Regions from separate parts of the Caproicibacterium amylolyticum genome, predicted to be linked through region 1. Evidence: predicted binding sites of a transcription regulator. Region 1 holds the regulator's gene; each other region holds the start of a gene.
What was found. Region 1 encodes HrcA, which represses chaperone genes, less so after heat shock. Its sites were predicted from a motif close to TGTTAGCACTCNNNNNNNNNGAGTGCTAACA; they were not measured.
Positions count from the first base shown of each region.

Region 2: htpG (molecular chaperone HtpG) is a predicted target of HrcA. The motif match lies at 2,711-2,741, and genes of this name have one in related genera.
Region 3: H6X83_RS03055 (co-chaperone GroES) is a predicted target of HrcA. The motif match lies at 1,599-1,629, and genes of this name have one in related genera.
Region 4: H6X83_RS10940 (Hsp20/alpha crystallin family protein) is a predicted target of HrcA. The motif match lies at 2,019-2,049, and genes of this name have one in related genera.

Region 1 is NZ_CP060696.1:2,860,246-2,864,487, reverse strand. Features, by position in the region: gene hemW (radical SAM family heme chaperone HemW) at 1-1,036, shown strand, start outside; gene hrcA (heat-inducible transcriptional repressor HrcA) at 1,141-2,166, shown strand; gene grpE (nucleotide exchange factor GrpE) at 2,236-2,841, shown strand; gene dnaK (molecular chaperone DnaK) at 2,914-4,242, shown strand, end outside.
Region 2 is NZ_CP060696.1:702,631-706,872, reverse strand. Features, by position in the region: gene H6X83_RS03145 (hypothetical protein) at 1-522, opposite strand, end outside; gene htpG (molecular chaperone HtpG) at 778-2,685, opposite strand; gene H6X83_RS03135 (DUF2798 domain-containing protein) at 2,842-3,348, opposite strand; gene H6X83_RS03130 (cation diffusion facilitator family transporter) at 3,508-4,242, opposite strand, start outside.
Region 3 is NZ_CP060696.1:683,655-687,896, forward strand. Features, by position in the region: gene hpf (ribosome hibernation-promoting factor, HPF/YfiA family) at 1-241, shown strand, start outside; gene H6X83_RS03050 (THUMP domain-containing class I SAM-dependent RNA methyltransferase) at 311-1,444, shown strand; gene H6X83_RS03055 (co-chaperone GroES) at 1,675-1,959, shown strand; gene groL (chaperonin GroEL) at 2,014-3,645, shown strand; gene mraZ (division/cell wall cluster transcriptional repressor MraZ) at 3,943-4,242, shown strand, end outside.
Region 4 is NZ_CP060696.1:2,292,340-2,296,581, reverse strand. Features, by position in the region: gene H6X83_RS10950 (class I SAM-dependent methyltransferase) at 129-869, shown strand; gene H6X83_RS10945 (helix-turn-helix domain-containing protein) at 1,133-1,828, shown strand; gene H6X83_RS10940 (Hsp20/alpha crystallin family protein) at 2,192-2,620, shown strand; gene H6X83_RS10935 (ABC transporter permease subunit) at 2,917-3,864, shown strand; gene H6X83_RS10930 (carbohydrate ABC transporter permease) at 3,888-4,242, shown strand, end outside.

The DNA.
Region 1 (4,242 bases):
TACAAAAAGTATAATAATCGCAATAAAAAAATACAAAATGGAATTCCCCGGATTGCAGGCGGATACACTTTACTTCGGCGGCGGCACGCCCAGTTTGCTTGGGGCAGAGCGGCTATGCCGGATTTTAACAGCCGCGCAGGAGAATTTCAGCTTGAAAAACGCGGAAATTACAATGGAGGCCAATCCGGACAAGTCCTTGAAAGAACTATTCCGGCAGGTAAAGCAGGCGGGCGTGAATCGTGTTTCCCTTGGGCTGCAGAGCGCAGATGATGCGGAACTGCGCGTACTGGGGCGGCGGCACACCGCGGCAGAAGCAGCACAGGCAGTGCAGGACGCACACGCTGCCGGAATCGACAACGTTTCGCTTGACTTGATGCTGGCAGTGCCGGGACAGACCGAAGCAAGCCTGCAAAACAGCATTGCTTTCTGCCTGAATGCGGGTGTCACGCACCTCTCTGCTTATCTGCTGCGGGTGGAGGAGCATACCGCCTTTTGGCAGCAGCGGCAGGTGCTCTGCCTGCCGGATGAGGACGAGGCCGCGGCACTATATGAAACTGCCTGCGAACAACTGGAAGCAGGCGGATTGCAGCAGTATGAAATCAGCAACTTTGCGCTGCCGGGAATGGAGAGCCGGCACAACCTGAAATACTGGGAACTGAAACCATATTTGGGCCTTGGCCCGGCGGCACATTCCTATTTTTGCGGCAAGCGCTTTTACTGGCCGCGTTCCTTGAAAGGTTTTTTAGATGGAGAAGCACCTTTGCCGGAAACAGACGAAGAAATTCCGGCGGGTTCCTTTACGGAGTATGCCATGCTGCGCCTGCGGCTGACGGCGGGACTGACCGAAGCGGAGTGTCAAAAGCAATTTCAACATGGTATACCTGCGGAAATGCGCCAGATTGCAGAAAAATACACTGTGGCAGGACTTACAGAGGTAACAAGGGAGTACATTCGATTTACCAGAAAGGGCTTTTTGGTAAGCAACGCACTGCTTGCAGAGATGCTGAAAGTGCCCGAAGAATGCGGAAATTCATAATGTATTTACAATTAGCCTATTGACAGCGGGGTAAAGTAATGGTACATTTATAACTGTAGTTAGCACTCGTGCACACAGAGTGCTAACGCAAAAGGGGTGAGGATGTGGAACTGACACCGCGCAAGCAGAAAATCCTGAAAGCCATCATTGAACTGTACACCGTTTCCGGTGAACCGGTTGGCAGCAAGGTTTTGTGTGACTGCCTTGACTTTTCCGTATCCAGTGCCACAGTACGCAACGAAATGAGCGACCTCGCGGCAGTTGGGCTGCTGGACCAGCCGCATACCTCCGCCGGACGGGTGCCCAGCGAAAAGGGTTACCGGATGTATCTTGACGAATTGATGGCACCCACGCCGGTAACGCCGGAGGAACGGCATTTCATTGACGCACTGCTGCTGCCGAGCGCCTATGACCCCGAAAAATTGCTGGACGGTGTGGCACGCACACTGGCGGGGCTGACGCATATGGCAGCGATTACCACCACGCCGAGCGGAAGCAGCGCGGCGGTGGCGGGCATCCAGTTTGTACAGACCAGCCGCCGGACCGCAATGGTGATTTTAATGACAAGCTCCGGCACGATGCACAGCCGCGTATTTCACTGCGACTTTGAACTGACGCCGGAAATCCTGCGTGTGTTTTTCCGTGTGTTTAACGAGAGCCTGGCAGGAAAGCCAGTGCGCAGCATTACACCGGCGTATATCCAGACCATGGGCGCGGCAATGGGAGAGGCGGCGCTGCTGATGAGCAGTGCGCTGATGGCACTGCAGGACGTTGCCCGCGAAGCAATGGGCAGCGATGTGCGTATGGACGGGCAGACCAACCTGCTGTTCTTCCCGGAGTTCAACGCGGAAAACCTGCGCCGCATGATGCGCTATCTTTCCCGCCCGCAGGAGGTTTACCGTCTGCTGGAACGCGCAGGAACGCGGGTCTGCATCGGACAGGAAAGCGGTGTTTCCGCACTGCGGGATACCGGCCTGATTACCGCACACTATGCGGTGCGTGGGCAGGACGCCGGTGCCATTGCGGTGCTGGGGCCGATGCGGATGGATTATCCGAAGCTGATTGGCAGCCTTGATTATCTGGCACGCAGTGTGGGAAGAATGCTCACAGAATTAATTGACCTGCAGTAGCAGAAAGATGGATTATAAGCGATTTCGCTTACGATATACCTTGTAAAAGAAAAGGGGGTACGTGTAATTTTGAATACCGAGGAAAAGAAAGAAACAGAAGATACGGAAAAGGAAACTGCCGAACAGGCACAGGCCAAAGCCGCACCGGAAACGGAACAGCCCCAAAAAGAAGAAAAGAAAGCGGACAAAAAAGAAAAAAAGGCTAAGAAAAAATCACAGGAAGACTTACTGAAAGAAGATTTGGAAGCTGCAAAGTCGGAAGCAGCAAAACAGAAAGATCTGCTGATGCGCACCGCGGCAGAATACGACAACTTCCGAAAGCGTACGGAGCGCGAAAAAAATGCGCTGTATGCCAATGCAACAGCGGACGCGGTGCAGGAGTTCCTGCCGGTGGCGGATAATTTGGAACGTGCGCTGAGCCAGGCAGACTGCTCCGTGGAAGACCTGCGCAAAGGTGTTGAAATGGTGGAGAAACAGATGGCGGCAGCGCTGGAAAAGCTGGGTGTTAAGCCGATGGGTGAAAAAGGCGAGCCGTTTGATGCGCAGTTCCACAATGCAGTTTCGCACATAGAAAGTGAAGATTTAGGCGAAAATGTAATTGCAGAGGTTTATCAAAAGGGCTACCTGCTGGGCGAAAAGGTGGTGCGCCACGCAATGGTGCAGGTTGCGAACTAGCAGCCCAGTTTTCCAAGTCGCTCTTCTTTTCATGAAATAATAAACTTTGAAAATAAAATGGAGGTACGAACTATGAGTAAAACTATTGGTATTGACCTTGGTACAACCAACTCCTGCGTTGCGGTCATTGAGGGCGGCGAGCCGGTCGTTATTGCAAACGCGGAGGGTGCACGCACAACCCCCTCTGTGGTTGCATTTAAGAAAGACGGCGAGCGTATTGTTGGTCAGGCGGCAAAGCGCCAGGCAATCGCAAATCCGGAGCGCACCGTTATTTCCATTAAGCGTGAAATGGGTTCTGACTTTAAAGTAAAAATTGACGACAAACAGTACACTCCGCAGGAAATTAGCGCCATGATTCTGCAGAAGCTGAAGGCAGACGCAGAAGCTTACTTGGGCGAGCCGGTTTCCAGCGCGGTTATTACAGTTCCTGCATACTTCACGGACTCTCAGCGTCAGGCAACCAAGGACGCCGGCAAGATTGCGGGTCTGGATGTAAAGCGTATCATCAACGAACCGACTGCCGCGGCTCTGTCCTATGGCATTGACAAGGGCGAAGAGCAAAAAGTTATGGTTTACGACCTTGGCGGCGGCACATTCGATGTTTCCATCATTGAAATGGGCGACGGCGTACAGGAAGTTTTGGCTACCGCGGGCAACAACCGTTTGGGCGGCGATGATTTCGATAAGCGCGTGATGGACTGGATGGTCGGCGAATTCAAGAAAGAAAACGGCATTGACCTTTCCGGCGACAAGATGGCGGTTCAGCGCCTGAAAGAAGCAGCTGAAAAAGCGAAGATTGAACTTTCCGGCATGACCAGCACACAGATTAATCTGCCGTTTATTACCGCGGACGCAACCGGCCCGAAGCACCTGGACCTGACCCTGACCCGCGCAAAGTTTGACGAACTGACCGCAGACCTCGTGGAAAAGACTATGGGCCCGGTACAGCAGGCAATGAAGGACGCAGGACTTTCCTTCAACGAAATCAACAAAGTACTGATGGTTGGCGGCTCCTCCCGCATGCCTGCTGTACAGGATGCAGTTAAGAAAGCAACCGGAAAAGACCCCTTCAAGGGCATCAACCCGGATGAATGCGTTGCAATCGGCGCTGCACTGCAGGCCGGTGTACTTGGCGGCGAAGTGGAAGGCCTGCTGCTACTGGATGTTACTCCGCTTTCTCTGGGCGTTGAAACCATGGGCGGTGTAATGACAAAAGTCATTGAGCGCAACACCACCATCCCGACCAAGAAGAGCCAGGTCTTCTCCACCGCTGCAGACGGCCAGACACAGGTGGAAATCAACGTGCTGCAGGGCGAACGTGAATTTGCACGCGACAACAAACAGCTGGGCCTCTTCAAGCTGGACGGCATTGCACCGGCACCGCGCGGCATTCCTCAGATT
Region 2 (4,242 bases), 840 kb from region 1:
CAGCCGAATCGGTGCAATTTCCTTGAGCAGCTTTGCAATCTCCTGACGGTCTGTTACAATTTTGTAGTTGTCCATGTACTGCACCCGCAGCTTTTTGTACTTTGACGCGTTTGTCCCTACCGCCTGCTTCATGGAAATAGTCTGATTGCTGACTTTGACTTTAAACAGGCAGGTCGTGTTTCCGCTCTGTGTCACATAAACACCGGTTTCGCCCTCCCCAACGCAAGTAAAGGAAAGCCAGAATTCCTGTGATTCCGCGCCGTCCAGCGTTTCGACCTGCTTGCCAAATGTGCTGAACTCCTGCTTAGTCTGCAGCACTTTGCCGTTGCCGACCGTGTAAGCAAGCGGTTCCCCGCTGTTGGTACGTACATAAAAGCAGTATTTTTCCCCAACTGCCCGCTGCATATCATAAGTCGTGTCTGAATAAAGCTGCGGGCTGGCCGCTGTGGTCGGCACTACGCAGACACCTACCGCCATGCTAAGCCCCAAGAGTGCACACAATAGTCGTTTTACGCTTTTCATAATTTCTCGCCCCTTTCCAATTTCGAAAGCTACAGTCTTTCATACTTTTCACAGTATTTTGATTTTATTATAAGGCAGTACCGTGGAAATGTCTACCAAAATATGTGCTTTGAAATAATTTCCAAATCTAAGCCCTGTGGTTTCAATACGAACAACACAAATCAAAAAAGCACCTCTTTACGAATGGATGCTTGTAAAGAGGTGCTTTATGATTGTATGGCAACGCTTTCGATGGCTTTTTCGTATCAGCAGCTTTTAATCTTCCACCATCAGTTTGCAAATCTGATTGCTGAACGCAACCGGATCATCAATGGAAACGCCCTCAATCAACAGCGCCTGTGTATACAGCAGGTTTGTGTACTGCTTGAGTTTCTCCTGATCCAACTTATAAAGTGCCGTCAGCTTCTGGAAAATCGGGTGGTTTGCATTGATTTCCAGCACACGCTGCGCCTTTACCTGTTCTTCATTGCCGTTTGGCATCGCGTTAAGAACTTTTTCCATTTCAATGGACAGTGCACCGTCCGTGGAAAGGCAGACCGGGTGGCTCTTGAGCTTTGTGGAAAGGATAACCTGCTTGACCTGTCCGTTCAAAGAATCCTTCATGAAGTTGAGCATATCTTTGTTTTCCTCAACTTTTTTCTTTGCGGCTTCCTTTTCCTCCTCGGTTTCCAAACCAAGGTCGTCATCCGAAACAGACTTGAATTCCTTTTCACTGTAGCTGTGCATAATCCGCAGAGCAAACTCGTCTACATTGTCTGTCAAATACAGGATTTCGTAGCCCTTGTCCTTCAAAGCTTCTGTCTGCGGCAGCATATCAATCTTGGAAACAGATTCGCCGGCTGCATAGTAGATGAACTTCTGCTCCTCTTTCATACCCTCCACATATTCTTTGAGTGTGACCAGCTTCTTTTCTTTGCTGGAATGGAACAGCAGCAGATCCTGCAGCAAATCCTTATGCTGACCAAAGTCGCTGTAAACACCATACTTCAGCTGCAGGCCGAATGCCTTAAAGAACTGCTCGTACTTTTCACGGTCATTCTTCAGCATGCTTTCCAGCTCGGACTTAATTTTCTTTTCAAGCCGGCCGGCAATGATGTGCAGTTGGCGGTCATGCTGCAGCATTTCACGAGAAATGTTCAGGTTCAAATCCTGGCTGTCCACAAGGCCGCGCACAAAGCTGAAGTAATCCGGCAGCAAATCCGCACACTTGTCCATAATCAGCACACCGTTGCTGTACAGCTGCAGGCCCTTTTCGAAGTCCTTCGTGTAGTAGTCATAACTTGCGTGGGACGGAATAAAGAGCAGTGCATTGTAAGTGGAAACACCCTCGGTAGAACTGTGAATCACTTTCAGCGGGTTCTCATAGTCACCAAATTTGCTCTTATAGAAATCGTTGTACTCGTCCTCTTTGATTTCGTTCTTATTTTTGCGCCAGAGCGGAACCATGGAGTTGAGTGTTTCATTTTCGGTGTAATCCTCGTACTCCGGCTTGTAATCCTCCGGAGCATTTTCCGGCTTCGGCTTCTGGCGGCTCTTGTGCATTTCCATCCGGATAGGATAGCGGATATAGTCGCTGTACTTTTTCACCAAGTTCTGAATGGTGTACTGGTCAAGGTAGGTATCATAATTATCGTCATTGGTATTGTCCTTGACTTCCAGCGTGATTTTAGTGCCGTGGCTGTCCTTTTCGCAGGTATCAACGGTGTAGCCCTCTGCACCGCTGCTCTGCCAGCACCACGCCTCATCGCTGCCGTAAGCTTTGCTTTCCACAGTCACATGCTTTGCAACCATGAACGCTGCGTAAAAGCCCACGCCGAACTGACCGATAATATCGATATTTTCTTTTTTCTCATTTTCCTGCTTAAAGCTGAGGGAACCGGACTTTGCAATCGTACCCAGATTCTTTTCCAGTTCCTCCTTAGTCATGCCGCAGCCGTTATCTTCAATCACAATCTTACGGTTTTCTTTGTCCAGTGTCAGCTGAATCGCAAAATCGTCGCGGGAAAGGCCGGTGTCGTCCTCCTGCAAAGACTTGTAGTACAATTTGTCGATTGCATCGCTTGCGTTGCTAATCAGCTCGCGCATAAAAATTTCCTTATGCGTGTAGATAGAATTAATCATTAAGTCCAAAAGACGTTTTGACTCTGCCTGGAACTGTTTCATTGCAACAACCGCCTCTAATTTTGAAATTTAGCACTCTATCGTTTCAAGTGCTAAAAGCATTGTAACGCATTCGCGCAAAAAATGCAATAAACAAATTGTGAATATTAAAAGTCGCGTAAAAAGAAAAAAGCTCGGCAAATCTGCCAAGCTTCTGGTTTACGCAGCTGCCTGCTGCCCATCCACTGCTGTACCGTCCGTTTCCATCTGTTTGCGGAACAGATGCCGAAACAGAAAGCGCACCAGCGGGCCGGCAAAAAAGATTTGCCAGCACAGCGCCATTAGAAAGTTCGTTGCCGCCGTTTGCACCCAAGCAGCCACAAACTGGCTGCCTGCGTGTTTGTACAGCAGAGTTGCCACACAGCTCATCATCGGACACATCATGCATACGGTAAAGGCACCCATTGCCAGTATGAAAAAAATTGGTTTTCCCTCGCCGGGCGTAAAAAGCTTAGCCGCAAGCTTTAGCGCAAAACGACCCGCAATCAATTTTTCCAGTACCAGTGCTATAACTGCCATCATCGGCAAATCTTTCAGCGCCTGCAGGAAGGCTGCATTTGTCATACCTCCATTCGTCAGTGCAATATTGTAGACTTCCATTGCGTAGACCATCACGCAGACCATCATCACAGAGAACACGGCGTCCTGAAATTTCGTTTTTGGCATTTCTTTCCCTCCAAAGAATTCGTTAAAAATAGCGCGCAGTGAAAAACAACTGGACTTACGTTTTTCGCTGCACGCTGTATATTTTATTATACCAAAAACGACTTGCTCTTCGTAATTGTGTATATTCACCGAACTTTATCCCTGTACACAAAAGAAATTTTATTGATTCTGTGTGCCTGCAAAATCCTCTGACACGTAGTCACGGTCAACTGTAACCACTGAATAATAGTTTTCTCCGAGCGCCTTTACCCCCATCTTGATGCGGGAGTTAAGCTCCTCATTCGTCAGCTTACAGGAAAACGGCACACATACATCAAAAATCAGGTTGCTGTGCGTCGGCCCCCAAACCACGCGGAAGTCATGCACCGTTGCCCTCGGCTCCACCGCCCGTACCATATCATTTACCTGCCGGTTTAACTCATTCGTTTTGGGATCATCCGTAATGACCGGATCCATATGAATGACTAGCTGAATACCAAGCTGCGGGCCAACCGTGCGCTCAATGTTATCAATCAGGTCGTGGCTTACCAGCACATCTTGGTGTGCATCCACCTCACAGTGAACGGAAGCGAACCAGCGGTCCGGCCCATAATTGTGCACTGTCAGGTCGTGTGCACCTAAAATCCCGTCATGCGCTTTGACCGCATCATAAATTTTATCTACCATTTCTTTATCGGGCGCCTGCCCCAGCAAAGGGTCGCTGGTTTCTTTAATGAGTTTGATGCCGGTTACGATAATCAGTATTGCCACTGCAAGGCCCATGAAACCATCCAGATTGAAGCCAGTGGTCGTTGTAATAATCATACCCAACAAAATGACAGACGTTGCAATTACATCGTTCCTGCTGTCTGCTGCAGTAGCAAACAGCGTACCGGATTCAATGCGTCTGCCGAT
Region 3 (4,242 bases), 820 kb from region 1:
ACTTGACCAGTATTTGCAGGAATATGTGAATGCAAATGAGGAACCTGAGGAAGACTACAAGGTGGTGCGTACCAAACACTTCATTGTTAAGCCAATGAGCGTTGAGGAAGCAATTTTGCAGATGAATATGCTGGAACATCAATTCTTCATGTTCCGCAATGTGGAAACAGAAGAGATCAACGTCGTTTACCGCCGCAAGGCAGGAAACTATGGCCTGCTTGAGCCGGAGGACAACGACTGAACAATATAAGGTTTAACTTTCGGGGGCCGGGAACTTTACCGGCCTCCCTTACTGTGTACAGGAGGAAAAATGGAAGACTTTAAATTAGCTGCACCATGCCTGCTTGGTGTGGAAGGACTGGTCGCACAGGAACTGCGGGAAATGGACGCACAAAATGTGGAAGCGCAGAACGGGCGCGTTATTTTTGATGGCACGCCGCAGATGCTGGCGCGTGCAAATATTGGTTCCCGCTTTGCAGAGCGCATACAGGTTCTGATGGGAACTTTTCCGGCACGCACCTTTGACCAGCTTTTTGAAAATGTGAAAGCACTGCCGTGGGAACGCTGGATTGGTAAGGATGACGCGTTTCCGGTAAAGGGACGTTCCCTTTCCTCACAGCTGCACAGTATTCCGGACTGCCAGAAAATCATTAAAAAAGCAATCGTGGAGCGCCTGAAACAGAAATACCACGTGAGCTGGTTTGCGGAAAGCGGGGAACTTTATCAGGTGCAGTTCCTGATTATGAAGGATCAGGTCAGCGTGATGCTGGACACTTCCGGTGCAGGTCTGCACAAACGCGGCTACCGGCAGAACGCGGCGGAGGCGCCGATTAAGGAAACGCTGGCGGCAGCGCTGGCAGCGCTTTCCCGGGTGCGCACAGATGCGAATCTGTATGACCCCTGCTGCGGCTCCGGTACGCTTCTGATCGAATCCGCAATGTATGCCATGCATATGGCGCCGGGCCTGCAGCGCCGCTTTTCCGCACAGTTCTGGCCGCAGATACCGGAAGACACGTGGAAGCGGGAAAAAGACCGCGCACTTAGCTTTGTTGTTCGGGACGCGGCTTTTATGGGCTGGGGCAGCGACATTGACGGCGCAGCGGTTGACTTGACACTGGACAATGCCCGCAAGGCAGGTGTGATTTCTCATATTAAAGCCGTCAAGGCAGACCTTGCGGACTTTGCGCCGGAAACCGAGCACGGCTGTGTAATCTGCAACCCGCCGTACGGTGAGCGGTTGCTGGACTTGAAACAGGCAGAGGAACTGTACCGCACCATGGGCAAAGTCTTCCCTGCGCGTCACGGGTGGAATTACACGGTTATCAGTCCGGATGAAACATTTGAAGAATGCTTTGGCCGCCGTGCTGACAAGCGCCGCAAGCTGTACAACGGTATGATCAAGTGCCAGGTGTATATGTTCTATCGTGCGCCAAGAGAAAAATAAGCAAGATGAAGCGCAGCAAAATAGCACTCCTGGATTTGGAGTGCTATTTTGTTTCTTAAAAGGAATAATAAAGTGCTCAAATGTAAATAATTTATGAAATCAGAAGATTTTCGAAAAAAGCACTTGATTTTTCAGAAAAAATAGGTAAAATAAGATTTAGCACTCAGGTACAAAGAGTGCTAAACAAAATAGCGAATTATTCAACATAAACTAAAGGAGGACGTATTTCAATGACAATCAAACCTTTGTCCGACAGAATCCTGATTAAGATGGAAGCGGCGGAAGAAACCACAAAGAGCGGCATCCTGCTGACCGGTACCGCAAAAGAAAAGCCCCAGGTGGCAGACGTTATTGCAGTTGGCCCCGGCGGTCTAGTAGACGGCAAGGAAGTTAAAATGACCGTGAAAGTCGGCGACCGTGTACTGACCAGTAAATATTCCGGCACAGAAGTAAAGATGGACGGCGAGGATTATACCATTGTTCGTCAGTCTGACATCCTTGCGGTAGTTGAGTAATTAAAATATTCGCAGCGCTTTTTGCGCGATAGAAGTAACTGGAGGTAATTCATAATGGCGAAACAGATCATTTATGGTGAAGACGCTCGCAAGGCACTTATGAAGGGTGTTGACCAACTTTCTGATACAGTAAAAATCACACTGGGGCCTAAGGGCCGCAACGTTGTGCTTGACAAAAAGTACGGCGCTCCGCTCATCACCAACGACGGTGTGACCATTGCAAAGGAAATCGAACTGGAAGACCCCTATGAGAACATGGGCGCACAGCTGGTTAAGGAAGTTGCAACTAAGACAAACGACGTTGCAGGCGACGGCACCACAACCGCTACTGTTCTGGCACAGGCACTTATCCGCGAGGGTATGAAGAACGTGACCGCCGGTGCAAATCCGATGGTCGTGCGCAACGGCATGCAGGAAGCAGTTGATGCAGCAGTTGAGGCGATTAAAAAGAACAGCAAGACTGTCAGCGGCAAGGAGGACATTGCCCGTGTTGCAACTGTTTCTTCTTCCAGTTCCTTTGTCGGCGACTTGATTGCCGATGCAATGGAGAAGGTCACCAACGATGGTGTTATCACCATTGAAGAATCCAAGACTGCTGACACCTACAGCGAAGTCGTGGAAGGCATGATGTTTGACCGCGGCTATGTTTCTCCTTACCTCGTGACCGATACAGACAAGATGGTCTGCGAGTTGGATGATCCGTACATCATCATCACTGACAAGAAGGTTTCCGCATTTCAGGAAATCCTGCCGCTGCTCGAAAAAATCGTCAACACCGGCAAGAAATTCCTGATTATTGCGGATGATGTTGAAGGCGATGCTTTGACCAACCTGCTGCTGAACAAACTGCGCGGCACTTTGAACTTCTGCGCTGTTAAGGCTCCGGGATTTGGTGACCGCCGCAAGGAAATGCTGCAGGACATCGCAGCTCTGACAGGCGGCACTGTCATTACCGCTGACCTCGGTGTTGAGTTCAAGGACGTTGAGCTGGATATGCTGGGCCGTGCACGTCAGGTCAAGATTGACAAAGAGAACACCATCATTGTTGACGGCAACGGCGACAAGAAAGACATTGAAGCCCGCACTGCACAGATTCGTGCACAGATTGCGGAAACCACTTCTGACTTTGACCGTGAAAAGCTGCAGGAGCGCCTTGCAAAGCTGGCTGGCGGCGTAGCTGTCATCAAGGTCGGCGCTGCAACCGAAATCGAAATGAAAGAAAAGAAGATGCGCATTGAGGATGCACTCAACTCCACAAAGGCTGCTGTTGAGGAAGGCATTGTTGCAGGCGGCGGTACCGCTCTGGTAAACGCAATTCCTGCAGTTGAGAAGCTGCTGGACGGCAAAGAGGGCGACGAAAAGACCGGTATCGCCATCGTGCTGAAAGCTCTGGAAGAGCCGGCACGCCAGATTGCTGCAAACGCAGGTGTAGAAGGCTCTGTCATTCTGGAGCACATTAAGTCCGAAGGCAAAGTCAGCTACGGTTACAATGCAGCTACCGACGAGTACGGCGATATGATTGAGTTCGGTGTTGTTGATCCGACCAAGGTTACTCGTTCTGCTCTGCAGAATGCTGCTTCCGTTGCAGAAACCGTTCTGACTACCGAGTCTTTGGTTGCAGATAAGCCGGAACCGAAGGCACCGGCAGCGCCGGCAGCTGACCCGGGCATGGGCGGTATGTACTAATTTGAACTTTATCGGCTAATTTATAATATTGCACGTGAAAGAACCACTGTATGCACCCTGAAAGTGTATGCAGCGGTTCTTTTTTACTTTTCACCAGATAGGGAAAAGTAAAAATTTGCAGAAATAAACCGTTTTTTATCGGATATGCTAAGGACACATAAAAGAGTTTACATAATTTATAAAAAATCGTTGCAATCAAAGCTAGTTTGGATTATAATAAACTCATCAGTGGTGAAAGGTGGTGGAAAGTGGAGCACTTGACAAAGGAAGTGCCACACTTTCCAGATGGTAGCGATTATGTTGATAGGTGAATACCAGCATAATATCGACGCCAAAGGGCGTGTGATTGTTCCTTCTAAATTCCGCGAGGATTTAGGGGAGTGTTTTTACATTGCCAAGGGACTTGACCACTGTCTGTTCGTTTTCTCTCCGGAAGAATGGGCCAGACTGCAGGAAAAAGTGCGCGCCATGCCCATCAGCAAGGCACGCAGCCTGCAGCGCTTCTTCTTTTCCGGTGCAGCGGAGGTTGCTCCGGACAAGCAGGGCCGCATTTTGATTCCGCAGATTCTGCGTGACCATGCGGGCTTGACAAAGGAT
Region 4 (4,242 bases), 570 kb from region 1:
TGTTCCCTTTTTGTTTGTGACCAGTATATCTGTAGCACTACATTGAACGCATTCCATCAGTCCGGACAGAGAAAGATATGTCCTTTGAGCTTTGTAAGCGGCTTTATGAATTCGTGAGGAAACAAAAAATGATAAAAGATAGTTCAACCGAATGCTGGAATCAGGCAAATATTAATGAATGGATCAATATTGCACAGACGAATGATTTCAGAATGTATTACATAATGCCATATACACTAGAAAAATTGGGAGATGTGAAGGGGAAACACATTCTTGATTTAGGGTGCGGAGATGGCGGCTATTCAAGAGCATTGGCACATAAAGGCGCATTCCTTACATCGGCCGATTGTTCGGAAGATATGGTCGGGTATGCAAAGAACAAGGCGGAGGAAGAGGGTTTAAGGATTGACCATCATGTCATAAACGCAAATGCCCTGAATGGTATTCAGAAGAATTATTACGATTTGGTTCTCTGTTCAATGATGTTGATGGATGTTGAAGACCTGGATGGGACCTTAAAGGAAATTCACCGCGTCTTAAAGCCAAAGGGAACTGTTTTTATTTCAATTCTGCATCCATGCTTCAAGGGGAAAGAAACCGCGTGGCTAAAAAACAATGGAAGCATTCAAGTGCTCATTTCTGATTACCACAATCCTGAAAAATGGGTTGGAGAAATCAAAGGAATGAAAGATCCGGTTATTTACAGGCATAGAACGCTGTCGGATTATGTGAAGGCTTTTGTCGGAAACAATTTCAAGATAACTGACATGAATGAACCTGTTCCGACAAAAGAACAGGTTCAAAAGTCGCCAAGAGTTGCCTGGCTTAAAAAAATACCAATGTATTTATTTATAGAATTAGAAAAATAAGTTTCGACTTTGTAAATCGATTGTCCGTGATGAACACGGTTGTATGACATATAACAGCAAAGGGCAATTTGCATTCTGTATTATCTTTACCATACACGAAATCCTGAGCCGGATTATTTATATATTCTGTGCTCATTGATAAACACACGCAATGTATGCAACTTCAGGTTGCATACATTGTAAAAAGAGAAAATGCAAATTGGTGTACTTATAGTTTTTTATCTGTCATAATGTGTTCATCAAATGCAAAGGAGAATCATGAAATGAGCTTTGGACAGAATTTGCAGTTCCTCAGAAAAATGCATGACGGGATGACACAAGAGAAATTAGCAGAGAAGATGGGGGTATCTCGGCAGACGATATCAAAATGGGAAATAGATTCGGCCTTCCCTGAAATGGAAACAGCTATTGCACTATGCAAACTATTCTCTTGCTCTTTAGATGAACTGTTACGGGAAAATATGAATTCGGGTAGTGATGCATACACGAATATTTGTGTAGAAGAATTACCGCCGATGCAATATGTCAGGTACGCTGTAATCAGCGGAGCGCCTGAAGATGATGCAATAAAGCATGTGAACGATTGGGCAATTTCCTGCGGGATAAAACAGCCGGAAATTATCGGATGGGATTTTCCATTTACATCTCAGGAGCAAATTAATGTGTACCATATGCATGGCTATGCAGCGGCATGCATCTTGCCGTCGGATTTTGATACAACTTGTGCAGATATGGAAATTATTACGCAAGCAAAGCAGCAGTATGCAGTTATCACAGTAAAAGAACCATTTAGCGCACCGTTCTCCTTGATTCCGAATGCATATAAAACGCTTATGCGATATATGGAAGTAAATGGCCTGCAGCACAAGCAAACAAAAGAAGTTTTACCTTGTTTTGAAAAAGTATATGAAGAAGACAGTGTTTCTTTTATGGATGTATATATTGCTGTTGAAAATTAAAAGGTGGCTTGCGACAATAGGCAGAGTATGGGCAGACTCAGCAGTTTAGCGGTGAATGCGGGCTGCATATTGGTACTATATAAGGGGAAGTATGGCCTGACGTGCTTTCAATTGGATTTCGGCAGTGTATAAATTAAGTTCGCAGAAGTAAAGAAGGAATAGAGAAAAGCTAAAAATGAAAAAGGACGAATATTAGCACTCTAATATAAAGACTGCTAATATTTAAAATATGTTCATAAAGTATGCAATGATTTTTAACAGTCGACGGGTAATATAAGAATTGTCAAAGGGAAGCACCCGAAAGACAAAATAAAATACATGTACTGCCCCAGAAGGGCAGGCAGAAAAATGGAGGTTTTCATCATGTTTGACTTAATCCCGTTTGAGCATCGCAATGCTGGCCTGTTTGATTTCTTTAACCACTTTGATGATGACTTCTTCAATTCCACTCAGAACAGTTTTGCACCCTGCCGCACAGATATCCGTGACGAGGGCAATCAATATGTGCTGGAAGCAGAACTGCCCGGTTTCAGTAAAGAGGAAATCAATGTCAATGTGGAAAATGACTGCATGACGCTGACCGCACAGCACAAAGAGGACAGCGAACAGAAAGACAATGCCGGTAACTACATCCGCCGTGAGCGCAGAATGAACAGCTTGAGCCGTTCATTTGACATTTCCGGTATTAATACGGAGAAGATTACCGCCAGCTTCGAAAACGGTGTGCTGACTATGCATATGCCGAAAAATGAAGAAACAAAACCGCTGCCGAAACAAATTACAATTCAATAATCAATAGCTTGTTCGGCCAGAATAAAGAGAGCACCGCCGCAGATAGAAAAAAAGTCTGCGGCGGTGTTCTCTTTATTTTCGGAGTGTTAAAGGCAGTTGGCGTGAGTTCAGGTAAATAATTGAGAAATGGTGCAGCAAAAATTTTACAATGCGTGTAGTTTTATTAAAAACATCAAAAATGATATGGTGTTGTGGTGTAATTTTAGCAGTGTTCGTAAAATTATTCTCATGATATGATAAACATGAACAAAAAGTGAAATAAATGTTTCAGCAAAATGTCTTTGGAGGGGTCGAAAATGGTCAAAGGGGCTGTCCCCGTTAAACAGGGAACAAAAAAGAAGAAAAGCAGCTGGGAGAGCAAAAAATTGTTCTTATGCGTGCTGCCGTTCCTCGTACTGGTATTTTTCTTTTCGTATTTTCCGCTGCATGGATGGATTTATGCTTTCTTTGATTACAAACCGCCGCTGCGGCTGGACCAGTGCAGCTATGTAGGCATCAAATGGTTCCAGACGCTGTTTGCCAATCCAACGCAGGTTCGCCAGCTGGTGCAGGTCATGGTGAACACCTTTGCCATGAGCCTGCTGGGCATTGCGACTTCCATTCTGCCGCTGCTGTTCGCGGTATTCCTAAATGAAATTAAGTGCAAGTGGTTCCGCAATCTGGTACAGACTATGACTACGCTGCCGAACTTCATCAGCTGGGTGTTGGTGTACTCCGTAGCATTCAGCCTGTTTTCCAATAACGGCATGGTGAACACCGTCCTGCAGCAGGCGGGAATCATAGCGGCGCCAATGAAGTTTTTGGACAGCGATTCGCACACCTACCTGTGGATGCTGTTCTGGAACACCTGGAAGTGCCTTGGCTGGAACGCGATTATGTACTTAGCTTCCATTACCAGCATCGACCCGTCTTTGTATGAAGCGGCACGTGTGGACGGTGCTAACCGCGGACAGCTGATTCGCAATATCACGATTCCGGCGCTGATGCCTACTTTCTTCGTTCTGCTGATGCTTTCTGTTGCAAACTTCTTGAACAACGGCATGGATCAATACTTTGTGTTCCAGAACGCATTCAACAAGACCCATATTCAGGTGCTTGATTTGTACGTTTACAATATCGGCATGACCGGAAACAGTTTGTCGCTTGCCACTGCAATCAGCATGCTCAAGAGCGTTGTCAGCGTTTCACTGCTGATTCTTGTAAACTTTGTTTCCAAGAAAACGCGCGGCGCATCGATTGTCTGACAAACGGAAAGGAGAGAAAAACCTTGACTTCAATTAAAAAGAAAAAGCATGTGGAAAAAGGAACGGTTGCTTTTAATATAGTAAATTACATAATTTTCGGGATTCTGATGCTCATCTGTGCTTATCCGTTTTATTACTTGATTATCAATACAATCAGTGCAAATGACTTGAGTGCAAACGGTGCAGTCAATTTTCTGCCAAAGAACATACACTTTCAGAATTACATTGATGTACTGCAGCTGAACGGTCTGCCGCTGGCTGCGCTGGTCACGATAGCCAGAACGGTTATCGGCACGGTGCTGACCGTATTGGCTTCCGCATTTTTAGGCTTTATGTTTACACAGGAAAAAATGTGGCACAGAAAGCTTTGGTATCGCT